2 regions of the Tepidibacillus fermentans genome follow, and region 2 is predicted to be linked to the other one. Evidence: riboswitches for the same ligand, from Rfam matches in the RefSeq annotation. Region 2 holds a riboswitch; the other holds the start of a gene.

Region 1 (7,548 bases), on a different contig from region 2:
CTCGATAAGAGTAGCGATGCCATCTACATGTCCTGCTACAAAGTGACCCCCAAATCGGCGACTTGGTGTCATGGCTCTTTCTAAATTCACGAAACTATGAACCTTTAATTCTCGTAGGTTGGTTTTATAGATCGTTTCTGGCATTACATCCACAGTGAATGAAGTAGCTTGATAACTAGTCACAGTTAAGCAAATTCCATTTACGGCAATACTATCACCGACTGATACATCTTCAAGGATTTGCCTCGCTTCAATTGTAAGAACCATTGAATCTCCGGAACGTTTCATTGCTTTAATTATCCCTACTTCTTCAACCAATCCTGTAAACATACTATTTTTCCTCCATCCCTTGATAAGAAGGGTATCCTGTAATACATATGTCATTTTCGTATCTTTCAATTGTAATATCAATTAATTGCACCGCATCAGACATATTTTCGATCCCTTTACCACCTATACTTGTTAGCGAACTGCTACCACCAATTAATTTTGGTGCGATAAAAGCAATATATTTATCAATTAATCGTTCATCAAATAAGCGACCGACCAGTGATGAACCACCTTCTACTAGCACAGAAGTGATCTGATTTCTTCCTAAATAATGGAGCACCTCTTTTAATGGAACATCTTTATCGCCTTTTGTTTGAACGACTTTAATTCCCATATCCTTTAATTTTTCTACTTTTTCTTCCGACGCTTGTTCTGTTGTAAAAATCCAAGTTGGTGCTTGTTGATCGAGAATCAGCTTTGAATCCATTGGAATTTTTAATGTTGTATCAATAACGACTCGAATTGGTTGGATACCTAGTTGTTCCATTCTTACTGTTAGAGAGGGATTGTCTTTTAACACGGTTCCAATTCCAACCATAATTGCGTCATGTTCATGACGTAACTGATGTACATATCTTCTAGCTTTTTCTCCAGTAATCCATTGGCTGTTTCCCGTAAAGGTTGCAATTTTGCCATCTAGAGTCATTGCTGTTTTTACAGTTACAAATGGTCTTTGACTCGTTATATACTTATAAAAAGTTTCGTTTAATCTTTTTGCTTCTTTCTCTAAAACCCCAACAACGACCTCGATTCCAGCATTTTTCATGAGTTCAATTCCTTTACCCGCTACAAGAGGATTGGGATCAACATTGGAAATAACTACTCTTTTTACTTTTTCTTTAATGATTCGTTCAGCACAAGGTGGAGTCTTACCATAGTGGCTACATGGTTCAAGGGTTACGTAAAGAGTGCTTCCTTTCGCCATTTCTCCCGCCATATTGAGGGCGTGGATTTCAGCATGAGGTTCCCCAGCTTTTAGATGTGTTCCCAATCCAACAATTCTTCCGTTATTCACAACAACCGCTCCAACTATTGGATTCGGTGAAGTCTGGCCTTTTGTCCTTTGGGCCATATCTATCGCTAATTGCATATAATACTGATCATTCATAAAGATGATAACCTCCTTTCTCTTCCGAAAAATTAAAAAACCCTAAAGCTGTTGCTTCAGGGTTTGATGTACAGTGGTAAACAAACAATCAGTTAAGTTCCAAAATTCGCTATACGTTCTTCATTAAATGAAAACTCTAAAGATTCCATTAACTACCAATTGACAATTGTTCCACTTCCTTCTCCCATCCAGACTGTAACTGTCGGTTTCGGAATCTCACCGAATCAACCAATGACCAGTTGATCATTGGGTCGCGGACTACAAATAATTGATCACCGCCGGTAGGGAATTACACCCAACCCCGAAGGACTTTCATATTTTCTATTTTTGAATCAATTGTACAAGATATGTCCTAATTCTGCAATAAAAAACTCTCACTCAATCAACTCTTTAAGAAAAAATAAAGAATTATTTCTGTGGTTATGTTACAATGGATCGAGTTGTAAGGTAAAATTCATGAAAAGAAATGAAAAACGTTTGGTTTGTAATTTGCCTTGGTGTAAATTGGTCTTATGGATTGTAAAGGGGTTGTGTTACAAGGAAGAGAAGTAAGAGTTCTATGATCAATTACCTGCAGATGAAACATAAAGAATTTCTTTTTACAATCCCTAATTCAAAATCCGTAACCGATAACCATTCATTGCCGTCTCTCCAAGTGTATCTAATAATTGATAATTCACATATGCACCAATGACGGCACCGATTCCAGGAACCAATTGCAATAACTTAGCAATATCTAAATAATCCCGATATTCTTGTTGAAACGTCTTCCAATCCATCTCATCGTAATGGCGAGGCAATAATTGTATAGTCTCTTCCCAAGTCCTAATTAGGTAGTAGATCTCGCGTCTTCGCTGATCATTTGAAAATGCTAGTTGGAAAAGATAAAGGATATATAGCCTTTCCGTGTATTTGCTAATATCAAATCCATAGATAACCGCCGTGTCAAACAAAAATTTCATTTTGATTCCTAACAACAAAGGGAAATCAGCTAAACCTAGTAAGATGCCTCCTGCCCCAGTGCCTGCGCCTTCAGCGGCTGCAAGTTTTTTATAAAAATCTAAACGTTCAATGACCCGTCTTTCCCTCCCTTCTAGCGATACGTCAAGAAGTAATGGTTCTTTTGTGATATATTCAGAACCAATTAAAACCCCTTGAACCATATGTTTGATGCTTTTCGTAATAAAAGACTGCACTTGTTCTGGCATCCATTGATTAATTTTACCTTGGATTCCCTTTGTTAATTGATTGACAATACTAGGTTTTTTCGTCATTTTTCTTTTCCATTCTTCTAATTCTAACCTTACTCTTTGCTCATATGTGAACATTTTTTATCTCCTTTAGTTTCTCGATCTACCGATTCTCAATATCTCCTTCTAAATCATGCTGCATTTTATATTCTCTCCAACGTTCTCGTGTTATTTCCAAAACTTTAGGAGTCGTCATTTGATCAGAAAGTAATATACTAAACCACCTTCTCATCTTTTCATATTCTCCTAAGCGACCATATAACTCCCCAATCATGTAAATCAATAAGTACTTATCCATCTCAATTCGATCCAAATTCTCTCGTTGATATACTTCAAGATAAATATCCAACGCATTTCGTAAGAAACGTTTCTCTTCTTGTTCGTTATTATGATAACGGTTCAACCATGCAATTCTCATACAAAGATTAGCTTGAATTAACAGACTTTGATCTAATAACGTAGCTGCAAATAGAGCCAGTTTATAAAATCGTATTGCACATTCAATGGTTCGTTCTTCACATGCTTTTGGAATTTTAATCTTATCAATATACTGTTCTTTAAGGTTCTTCCGCTTTTTATCTAGAATGGCTGAAAAGCGATCAGTAAAGGCAAAACCGCAATGAGGACAGACATTTACTTCATAAAACAGAGGATTCTCCCCTTTAAAATATGGACAAAAATCTGCATCCTGTTTTATCATTCGTATCTGCCTTTGACGAATACGAGGAGTAGTAAATTCATGATCACAATAGAGGCATTTTATTTTCTTATCAAAAAAGAGCTCATTCGTTGGCATCACTCTACTCCTTTTCCGGTTAGTGATCGAATAAAAGAAAAAACCAATCTATTCTGATGATAGAAAGGTTCATTTTTTATAAGTTCGATTCTCTTATTTTATCATACCATAATCTTGTAAAGATTTTATGTATCAAATGTGTTATCTTTTTTGATTAGATGTAGGTTACACAATCAAATTAACAAGTTAAATAATTTTTCATCCTTATTAATTTCAATATAAGAAACACCTTTATTATTCATTCGTTCAATTAGAGCATGGTAATCTTCTTTATTTTTTAACTCAATTCCTACTAAAGCAGGGCCATTATCTTTGTTATTTTTTTTGGTATATTCAAACCGTGTAATGTCATCATTTACACCTAAAACTTCATCAATAAATTCTCGAAGTGCACCAGCTCTTTGTGGAAAATTAATTATGAAATAATGCTTAAGCCCTTCATAAATCAGGGATCGTTCTTTAATTTCTTGCATCCGATCGATATCATTATTGCCACCACTTATAATACACACGACATTTTTGCCCTTAATTTTATCTCGATAAAAATCTAAGGCAGCAATCGAGAGTGCTCCAGCAGGTTCAACAACAATTGCACTCTCATTGTACAATTCTAGAATTGTAGTACAAACTTTTCCCTCTGGAACTAAGACAATATCATCCAATGTTTCTTTACAAATTTTAAATGTGAGTTCCCCCACCTGCTTCACTGCTGCACCATCTACAAATTTGTCAATAAACTCTAAGGTAACGACATGATTTTGTTCAAAAGATCGTTTCATTCCAGGAGCTCCCGCTGGTTCTACACCAATGATTTTGGTAGATGGGCTTATACTCTTTATATATGACCCAATCCCAGCTGCTAATCCTCCACCACCTACACCAACAAACAGATAATCAAGAGAATCGTCCATATCATTCATAATCTCGATACCAATGGTTCCTTGCCCTGCAATCGTTCTTGGATCATCAAAAGGATGAATAAAAACCATATTCTCCTTCTCACAGTAACTTTTTGCTGCATAATAAGAATCATCAAAAGTATCTCCAGTAAGAATCACTTCTACGTAAGAACCACCATATCGCATGACTTGTGAAACCTTCTGTCTTGGTGTGGTAGTTGGCATGAAAATTTTACCTTGTATCTTCAGTAAGTGACAAGAATAAGCAACTCCCTGAGCGTGATTTCCTGCACTGGCACAGACAACCCCTCTTGCCCTTTCTTCGTCTGTCAGACTTTGAATGAAATTGTAAGCCCCACGTATTTTAAAAGACCTTACCACTTGCAAATCTTCTCGTTTTATAAACAAATTACATTGGTATCGATTGGATAAGATTTCATTTCGTTGAAGAGGTGTCTTGGAAACGACATCTTTTAAGGCTTGATTTGCAATGATAATATCTTTAATTTGTACCTGACTCATTCTTCCGATCCTCCCGAATATTTTGCAAATTTTAAAATTTATTTTATCACAAACCATTATCACAACACATCTTGTTTTTTAAAAAAATAATAAAACCTTTCCAAATCTAGTTAGAAAGGTCTATTTAAAAATGGATTCAATTTTACTTACGTAGAATGACTTTTCGATTTTTATTTTTTTAGAATCATTTTGATATATTCTTCTGGCATGAAAATCCGAGGTATAAATATTTTTTTATTACGAATTTGTCGTATTGTATCAGAAATATTTGATAACTCTTCATAGTTTCCTTTTTTATCAAAGAGAATAATTTGCTCTGTTGCTACCTTTTTATTGCTTGAACTTTCATTTCGAAGGATATAATCATCCTCATAAGAGCTGATAATGGCCTCATCTTTTAGATATATATACTGATGGGGAATCCCTTTTTCTTTGGATAAAGCTAAAACTTTTTCGAATAGAGCCATTTCATTCATTTGATCGATGGGGACTGTTTTATATAGTTTTCGATGAACGAATCTAGAACATAGATCACTTAAAATCGGGTCCTGATGATCTTTCCATTGATAAATATAGAACCAAATAGTATTGTCGGTAAGTCCAAGATAATTTTTAATTGTTTTTGGGTTAAGTCCATTAATCAGTATCTCATATAGGTCGTTTGGTAATTCTAATTTACCTTCTTTATTTAACTCAATCGCTCGTTCAAAAATTCGATCGATTAATAATTCTGCACTTCTACTCGTTTTATGATAATAAACATTGACGTACATATAATATCGAGCCATTACAAAATCTTCAGCAATACTAAGACCTTTGTCTTTATCTAAACCTACTTCAATCTCACCATTAACTTCTCCGATCCGCAAAACATGAATTAACCATTCAAGATCAAAATATCCGTATCCTGCACCTGTCATTTTTGAATCTCTTAATAAATAGTCGATTCGATCTGCATCTAATTGACTAGACAACAACTTTACTAGTGCTCTTGATGAATGAGTACGTTGAATCACATCAGCAACATCTTGCGCAAAGCCTTGTCGATAATTTTCAAGAACCTGATGGATTTCTGTATCACCAAGGATAATGGCAATTGTCCATTTTTCATGCCTGATTTTTGTTGTTTTTTCAAGTACATGTGAGAATGGACCGTGGCCGATATCATGTAATAATGCAGCAGTAAGGGCTAGTAATCGATGCTCCTTCAACTCATGAATGAATGGCTGAATATTATCCCCTTTTAAACTTGTTAGCTTATCCAGTAAGCGTTTCATGACATGTGTAACACCTAAGGAATGGGTGAAACGAGTATGTTCTGCTCCTGGAAAGGTAAAAGACGTTAATCCCAATTGCCGGATATGTCTTAATCGTTGAAAATCTAGAGTATCAATTAGATCTAATAATAATCGTTCTTCATTCTTATCAAATTGAATAATATTATGGACAGGATCACGTATCGTTTTCATGATTATCCCCCAATAAAAGAATAGAAAACTTTTTTACTATGTTGTTCCACAATTACAGAAAAAAATCCTCCTAACTTATTTATCCTTCCCCTACTTTTTAACATAAATCTCGAATCTAGTCTTTCCCTTTAAATCTACGCAATACATTGTCAACCTATTGATCTACTGTATTACTTGATCGTCTTAGATTTCATAAAAACTTCTTTATAAAAATACGATATATTGTGAAGTTTACTAAAACCTTAAGATTAGCTAATTCCAGCCCTAGTTTTGTCCAAGAAGCTCTGAATTTAGCCCCCTTTTTATTTTGACTCGAACAACTCTGTCATCAAATCGTGGTTACTTATTCTGATTATTTTTTACTTGGCTTCTGTATTCTTCATTTAATTTTTTGATTTCAGCATAAAGACCTTTAATAACTTCTCTCTCTTCTGGGAACGATCCTCCCCAGTGATTCGTTAATGCTGGCATTGTTTTAGAAATATGATTATATAAGGCCCAAACTTTTACTTTTTCTTTTAATTCCTCATTACTTTCGCCAAGTAGTAATTCTGTATATTTTTCAATTAGCCCATCAAATGATTCTAAAAACTTTACCTCCATATGAACACTCCATTCTTATAGATTTGCGATCTTCCATAAACATCATAAAACTCCTACCTGAAAAAAAGCAAATGGACGAGATGTAAAGCTAAGGAAGACAAAAGATGATGTGATTGAAAAAAGAAAGAGCCATGATGTTGGCTCTTTCTTCAATATATATTGCTATATATATTATAGTTTTACAACATTAGCAGCTTGAGGTCCGCGGTTACCTTCAACGATATCGAAGCTAACTTCTTGGCCTTCTTCCAATGTCTTAAAACCTTCGCCTTGGATAGCTGAATAATGTACGAATACGTCGTTTCCACCTTCAACTTCGATGAATCCAAAACCTTTTTCTGCATTAAACCATTTTACTTTACCTTGCATTTGATAAGCCTCCTAAAAAACTGTGCACATTTGTGCATGTAGTAAATTAACCATTTGACCTCATTATGCAGCTATGTAATAAAAAAATACCCCAGAGTTGTCGTTAGGAAAATAAAACTCGTCCTCACAACAATGGGGTACGACCTTCTTATTTCCAAAACTATATAACTCAGTTAAATGGCTTATATTAACTATACAATAA
Region 2 (7,548 bases):
GTTAAAGGGACAATAACAACGACGTAATCACTCTTAGAAAGTACCTCTTTTAATGAAGATGAAGGGTATACTTTGTCTATACCTGGGATAGGTCGACCATCTGTATTTGTACCAATCACTGTCATACCAAAAATTTTTGCTTTTTCTGCAATCGCTAGGCCAATTGCTCCCAACCCAATAATTCCAATTGTACTTCCATAAACCTCAGAAACACGAATCGTACGATCCCAAAGACCCTCTTTTTGCTTTTCAAAGAATTGATTCGTTTTTCTCACTAATTGTAAAATAACAGCCATTGTATACTCTGACATTGGAACTCGATGAATACCTTTTGAATTGGTAACGATTACCTTCCTTTCTTGTAATGATTGAAAAGGCATCTTATCTAATCCAGCGCTCACTACATGTATCCATTTTAGCTGATTCATATTTTGAACGATTTCATCATTTAGATCTTCTCCATAGGTTACGAAAATTTCCGCACTTGCAATCTCATTTTTTGCTTCATCTATATTTGCATAAAAATAAAAATCGCTATTTGGAAACTGTTCTTTCAATGTGATTTGATGTTTTTCGCTAATTTTAGCCGAGAAAACGATTTTCACGATATTCACCTCTTCTTTATTCTAGAGTTTATTTTTTTATTTCTTTAAACATTCAAAAAATTCCTTTTCCTTTTCGTGAAAACAATCGTTTTGGACTCACGAACAACCAAAGCACTGGAATAGACAAAGCTGTTGTAGCTTGTATTTGATTTGCGCCAAAATGTTTTAAGCAAAAACCACTGCCTTAAGACAGTGGTTTTTGCTTTTTCTTTTAACCCTTTATCTGGTTTTTAATAAATTCTAAAGCTTCTTCAACGTGACCTTTAACTTTTACTTTTCGATAAATATTAACAAGATTACCTTCAGGATCAATAATAAATGTAGAGCGTTCAATTCCCATATATTCTTTTCCATACATTTTCTTCAATTTCCAAACACCATAGGCTTCGGCCACTTTGTGATTTTCATCAGATAGCAATAAAAAGGGAAGTTGATATTTTTCAATAAACTTGGCGTGAGACTTTAGTGGGTCAGGACTTACACCAAGAATCACTGCATTTAAACCTTTAAATTCTTCATGATAATCGCGAAAGGAGCAAGCTTCTGTTGTACACCCAGGGGTATTATCTTTGGGATAAAAATAAAGAACGACATATTTCCCCCTGAAATCATGCAAACTTACTTGTTCACCATTACTTGCTGGAAGGGTGAAATCCGGTGCTTTTTGTCCAATTGTAAAGATTTCGTCTGTTTTAGCCATAAAAACTCTCTCCTTTTTTCTATATCATTATCAGTGTTATCATTGTATCAAGCTTGTTAACCTAAAGCAAATTTCAACTCCTAGAAGAAAAAACGGGGCTGACCCAAAAGTAAAGGATCAGCCATCACATTCTTATGAGTCAGTCCCCGGATTATTTATAATTTCACTGTAATCGCAATCTTGGTTCTACTGATTTTAGGGATACATAGATCGGCATCATCGCGATTGTAATCAAGGCCCCTTTAAAAAGGTTAAAAGGAACGATCGCCGAGGTGATCAATGGTAGTTTTTGCACTCCACTTATTCCGTATAGTGGCAAGAGCACAAAATAGTTTGCTAAAGACATCATCACCGTCATTAAAAGACTTCCAAGTAAAAGACCTAAGAATAGTCCTGTATTCGTACGAAATTTATTAAAGATCCATGTCATTCCTAAGATAAACAATGTTCCTGCGAGAAAGTTCGCCAATTCACCAACTAATGGTACCGCACCTCCGCCTTTCATAATGAAGTGCAAGACATTTTTTAAGAATTCAACCATCACTCCTGCCGCAGAGCCAAAAAAGATAGCTGTAATAAGCGCAGGAATCTCACTAAAATCAAACTTTAGAAAATCAGCGGGGATAAAGGGCAATGGAAAGTCAAAAAACATAATCACAAATGCAAGTCCTCCCATGATTGCAGTAAATACAAGCTGGTTTAATGGTCTCTTTTTTTGATTCGATTTGTTCATACTATTTCTCCTCTCATTAAATATTTTTTAATGAGATGCCTTATATATTGGTGTATAAAAAAACCCTTGGATTCTCTCCAAGGGCAGAGTAATTACTTAAAACAGAATAGAGAATAACATACTCTATCCTATAATGGCATACACCAATCTAGACATCCTTCTCCCATCCAGACTTTACTGTCGGCTCTGGAATTCCACCAAATCCTGCTGATATATAGCTCGCGGGCTTACTATTTAGGAAATAGATCACCGCCGGTCGGGAATTGCACCCTGCCCTGAAGGAATATACTTTGTATCGTATATTCATTTTTCAAATTTCATTATAATATAGTCGAATAAAAATTAAAGTATTATTTTCCAAGCTCCTGCCAAACGAATTTTAACTCTTCTGTAGTTAGAATAATCATTTTATCATCCTTTGCCTTGATTGCACCTTTTAATGTTGCCAATTTATTATCTATTTCAGTAATAAAATCTCGTTCTACACTAAATTGGATCCGATTTTTAACTTTTTCCCATGCTTTTATGCCTTGTTCTAAATGTTCATTAGCAAGTTGCCAATCCTTTTGCTTCACAGAGGCTTCGATAAAATTCACTTGCCCAATTACATTATCATCTTTGGTCAATGGCCTTTTTAAGAAGGTACCACTAACCATAATTGCGATAAATAAAAGAATAATCGCTGTTGATCCCAATATAATAACTTTCTTTCTCAATGATTATTCCCCCCTTCTTTAATATGGCCCATGAAAATCACCAATATCAATTTCCTTTAGATTATCCTTGAAGCGGTCAACATATAATTGTCCATTCGGTAAAATCACAGCGAAATTAACCTCTTTTAAATCTTTGATCCCTTGTGCTTGTAGTTGTTGCAACAACCATTCTTCAGTTTTATTCGCATTTTTTAAATTTTGATCGATAATAACTCCATCCATAATCACTTCAATCATTAAACCATTTTGTTTTGGTACGATTTGTAGATCGGATGATGTAATAGGTTCATATTCTGCCTTTTTTAAGACAGATAAATTTCCATTAGGTTCTAATAAAGCGAATTCTACCTGAGTAATGTCAAAAATATCTTTATCACGCAGTTGTGACATCAGTTCATCATAACGATATCGTAATTTTTCAAGGTTCTTTTCGAGAATCTTCCCATGTTGAATCAAAATTGTGGGTTGATCCCCCATTACTTTTGCTATCCAGCGTTGTTTTAAAGATATCTTTTGTAACCCCCAAACAAGAATGACCCAAGTTGCTAATGCTAACCATTGAGGAAAAGGTTTAATGGACAAATCGATACTCAGTGATGAAGCTGCGGATCCAATCGTAATCCCAGCGACATATTCAAACGCTGTAAGTTGACCAACTTGTTGTTTTCCTAATAATCTTGTGAAAATCAGTAATGTCATAAAGGCAATAATTGATCGAACAACCGACACGATAGTTTCATCCATAAAAAATCACCTCTACGGTTTTGGTTTTATATAATCATCGACAATTCCTAAATCTTTTTCTTCTGGCGATTTACGCTGTGCATGCATATCTTCATAGATTTTTGACCAGATGGTTTGTTGTTGTTGAGCGATATTCCCTTGATTGGTATCGTCATTTTGATCGATGATGAGATTGTTTCTTTCATCTAATACTGCCAAAGAAATGGTTTTTATCATTTGTTGATCATAGCCTTGAAGACTTAATCGATTGAGTAATTCTTTCGGTGACATCTTGATCTTGGCAAGATTATCATAGAGAATAACCCCGTCCATAATTAGAGGTACAGGAAGTCCTTCATAACTAGGAACATATGATATATCACTAGGGGTTAAAGGCCTTTTGCTTGAATTTGGAATAACACTTAGTTTACCCGTTTCTTCCAATATGGCAAATTCTACATCTTGAACATGGCTATAACCTTTTACTCGTAATTCTGCTAACATTTCGGATAATGTGATTTTCGCTTGACTCAATGCTTTTTCATCGATATTTCCATGGCGAACAAGGACAATCGGTTTTGCTTTAATCCCTTTACTTAGTCGATTTGATGTTTGTAAATAAGAATATAGAAAAAATGAGAAAACGATCACAAGTGTAGGAATAATAATTTCTGCAAAATGATCGGTCTTAATCGGTTCAGAAAGAATGTTGGTTAACATGAGAACGAGGAAAATATGAAAAGGAGACATTTCGCTAAAATTCCTCTTTGCTACCACTCGTAAGATAATAAAACCAATCGAAATCATGGTAAAGCTTATTCCAATGATTTTGAGCCATTCCATGAAAAAGGTTCCTCCTTCTATTCTTATCACTTTTAGATTTTGTTTTTTTACAAAAAAAATACCCTTTAGGATCAAACTTCCTAAAAGGGTAAGATGAATAAAAAAGAATGAAATTAAACCATCTTTTTCACGTCTAAATAGTAATCAATCTGTTCCTCTGACAGTATACCTTCCTCACGAACGACTTCTCTGATCGTTTTCCCTTTCGCATAAGCTTTTTTAGCAATTTCTGCTGCTTTGTCATAACCAATCGCTGGATTTAATGCTGTTGCTAATGCTAAGCTTTGTTCCATTAACTCATTACATCTTTTCTCATTGGCCATGATTCCTTTGACCGATCTTTCATTAAAGACCTTAATTCCATTACTTAATATTTGCAGTGAATGTAAAAGATTATAAGCGATCACAGGCATCATCACATTTAGCTCCAATTGTGAGGCTTGACCAGCTGAAGTAATGGTTGCATCATTACCAATCACTTGGCTACCAATCATATTCATCATCTCTGCCATGACAGGGTTTACTTTTCCTGGCATAATCGATGAACCTGGTTGGACAGGTGGCAAAGTAATTTCTGCTAGCCCTGTGCGCGGCCCCGAACTTAACAAACGCAAATCACTAGCAATTTTAATCAGATGAATCGCTAAGTTTTTCAGCGCCCCGCTTAATTTAATCGCACCTTGAGTATTTTGCATAAACATAAACCGGTTACTAGGATTTCGAAATGGGAATCCTGTAATCTCAGCTACCTTTTCAATCGCTAATTCGGAATATTTTGGATGAGCATTGATTCCCGTACCTACTGCATTTCCACCAAACCCAATCTGATATAGTAAGTCTAAGCTCTCTAGGATCGTCTTTTTCGCTTCAACCAAGGTTTCTTTATATCCATAAAACTCTTGGCCTAATCTCATGGGCACCGCATCTTGTAGATGAGTTCGTCCTGATTTAATAATATGATAAAAATCTCTACCTTTTTGTTCTAACGTCTCAATTAATCCATCTAACTCTGGAATGAGATCATGATACACCGCTTCTACCGCTGCAATATTAATCGCCACATGAATGGTATCATTGGTTGACTGAGCCATATTGACATGATCATTTGGATGGACAATCGATGTATCTCCTTTTTCACCGCCCATAAGCTCGATTGCTCGATTTGCGATGACTTCATTGGCATTCATGTTCTGTGATGTACCAGCCCCTGCTTGATAAACATCAACCACAAATTGGTGATCCCATTTTCCTTCAATCACTTCTTCAGCCGCTTTCATGATAGCTTCGGCTAGTCGCTGATCTAAATCACCTACCGTAGAATTTGCATAAGCTGCAGAATACTTAATAATTCCTTGAGCGCGAATAAATCGACGTGGTAAACGTAGCCCACTAATTGGAAAATTTTCGATCGCCCTTTGTGTTTGTGCGCCGTAATAAGCATCCTTTGGAACTTTTACTTCCCCTAATGAATCCCTCGAAATTCGAAATTCGCCTTGCATCATAAACCCTCCTCACCTTATTCTTTAGCATCTATATTCTTTTTTCTTTCATTATGAATAACTTCCACTATTTTATACAAAAAGAGTTGTTTTTCTTTCATATTAACAAAAGAATAGTTAGAAAGTTAGAATTGGAGTGTTTTTTCTGACACTTTTACTTTTATGATAAAAATACAAGACATTTCTTCTTAGTAAGGGAGCTATTGCTTTAAAATCTTAACTTTCTTTATACGTTCAAACAGATTTCCTTATGTTAAAATGAAAGAAGTACATACAATCTCTATTTTAGGAAAGATGGTGAAAGAATTGAATCGAGAACAATCAGAACGATATTATCAAGAAGCCTTAGATGTGATTGTAGGGGGAGTAAATAGTCCCTCTCGCTCCTATAAAGCTGTAGGTGGAGGAACCCCTACTTTTTTTGCAAAAGCAAAAGGACCATATATGTGGGATGTTGATGGAAACCGTTATATTGATTATCTAGCAGCTTACGGCCCACTTATCTTAGGACATGGACATCCAAAACTGGTTGAAGCAATTTCCCAAGCAGCGATGGAAGGAACATTATATGGCACCTCTACACCTTGGGAAGTACAATTTGCCACGATGATTCGTGAAGCCATTCCATCGATGGAAAAAATCCGTTTTGTGAATTCCGGTACTGAAGCTGTAATGACAACGATTCGTGTTGCAAGGGCATTCACAGGGAGAACAAAAATCATTAAGTTTGAGGGTTGTTATCATGGACATTCCGATCTTGTCTTAGTTGCAGCCGGTTCAGGTCCTGCTACTTTGGGAATTCCTGATAGTGCTGGTATCCCCCAAAGTATTGCTAATGAAGTAATCACCGTTCCTTTTAATAATATTGAAGCATATGAAGATGCATTAAAAAAATGGGGTCATGAAATCGCAGCTGTATTGGTGGAACCGATCGTTGGTAACTTTGGCATCGTCAAGCCGAAACCAGGATTTTTGGAGAAAGTGAATGAACTCACTCATCAATATGGAGCATTAGTGATTTATGATGAAGTCATTACCGCTTTTCGCTTTCATTATGGTGGTGCTCAAAATCTTTTAGATGTGATTCCTGATATGACCGCATTAGGTAAAATTATTGGTGGTGGTTTGCCGATTGGTGCCTATGGTGGACGAAAAGAAATAATGGAACAAGTGGCACCGCTTGGTCCTGCGTATCAAGCGGGAACGATGGCAGGAAATCCTGCTTCAATTCGCGCAGGAATTGCTACATTAGAAGTTTTATCGGAAAGACATTGGTATGCGCAAATGGATCATCTAGGCGCTCAATTAGAAGAGGGAATTCTTCATTCAGCAAAAAAATATGGCCATAATATTGTAATCAATCGTCTTGGTGGAGGATTTACCGTTTATTTTACCAATCATACCGTAGAAAATTATCAAGATGCTAAAACAACAGATACTGAGAAGTTCGCAAGATTTTTTAAAGGATTACTTGACGAAGGAATATTAATCGCTCCTTCCAAATATGAAGCTTGGTTCTTAACCATTGCACATACGCAAAAAGATATTGACGATACTTTGCAAGCGGTTGATCGAGTCATGTCCAAACTATAAACTACACCGTTTTGCATAATTTTTGTATAAGCAAGGTGGAGAATTTACCACCTTGTTTTTTATTTTACTGTTATGACAGCGTTTACTATTTTTTATAAAGCGCTTTCATTGAATAAAAACGCTTTCAAATGCATAA

Evidence for each region. A riboswitch is a leader RNA that binds a small molecule or an ion and turns the genes downstream of it on or off. The one in region 2 is predicted to bind FMN.
Region 1: linked by a shared signal. The riboswitch ahead of ribD (bifunctional diaminohydroxyphosphoribosylaminopyrimidine deaminase/5-amino-6-(5-phosphoribosylamino)uracil reductase RibD) and the one ahead of EDD72_RS06955 (ECF transporter S component) in region 2 are both predicted to bind FMN.

The regions. Positions count from the first base shown of each region.
Region 1 is NZ_SMAB01000014.1:39,684-47,231, forward strand. Features, by position in the region: gene ribE (riboflavin synthase) at 1-330, opposite strand, end outside; gene ribD (bifunctional diaminohydroxyphosphoribosylaminopyrimidine deaminase/5-amino-6-(5-phosphoribosylamino)uracil reductase RibD) at 332-1,438, opposite strand; FMN riboswitch at 1,611-1,751, opposite strand; gene EDD72_RS09025 (EcsC family protein) at 2,047-2,766, opposite strand; gene EDD72_RS09030 (DUF2225 domain-containing protein) at 2,792-3,484, opposite strand; gene ilvA (threonine ammonia-lyase IlvA) at 3,658-4,905, opposite strand; gene EDD72_RS09040 (HD domain-containing protein) at 5,076-6,374, opposite strand; gene EDD72_RS09045 (DUF2573 family protein) at 6,714-6,977, opposite strand; gene cspD (cold-shock protein CspD) at 7,149-7,346, opposite strand.
Region 2 is NZ_SMAB01000008.1:83,248-90,795, reverse strand. Features, by position in the region: gene EDD72_RS06965 (D-2-hydroxyacid dehydrogenase) at 1-605, opposite strand, end outside; gene bcp (thioredoxin-dependent thiol peroxidase) at 817-1,305, opposite strand; gene EDD72_RS06955 (ECF transporter S component) at 1,469-2,038, opposite strand; FMN riboswitch at 2,190-2,325, opposite strand; gene EDD72_RS06950 (DUF4363 family protein) at 2,389-2,754, opposite strand; gene EDD72_RS06945 (DUF421 domain-containing protein) at 2,773-3,498, opposite strand; gene EDD72_RS06940 (DUF421 domain-containing protein) at 3,511-4,320, opposite strand; gene EDD72_RS06935 (class II fumarate hydratase) at 4,434-5,819, opposite strand; gene EDD72_RS06930 (glutamate-1-semialdehyde 2,1-aminomutase) at 6,126-7,412, shown strand.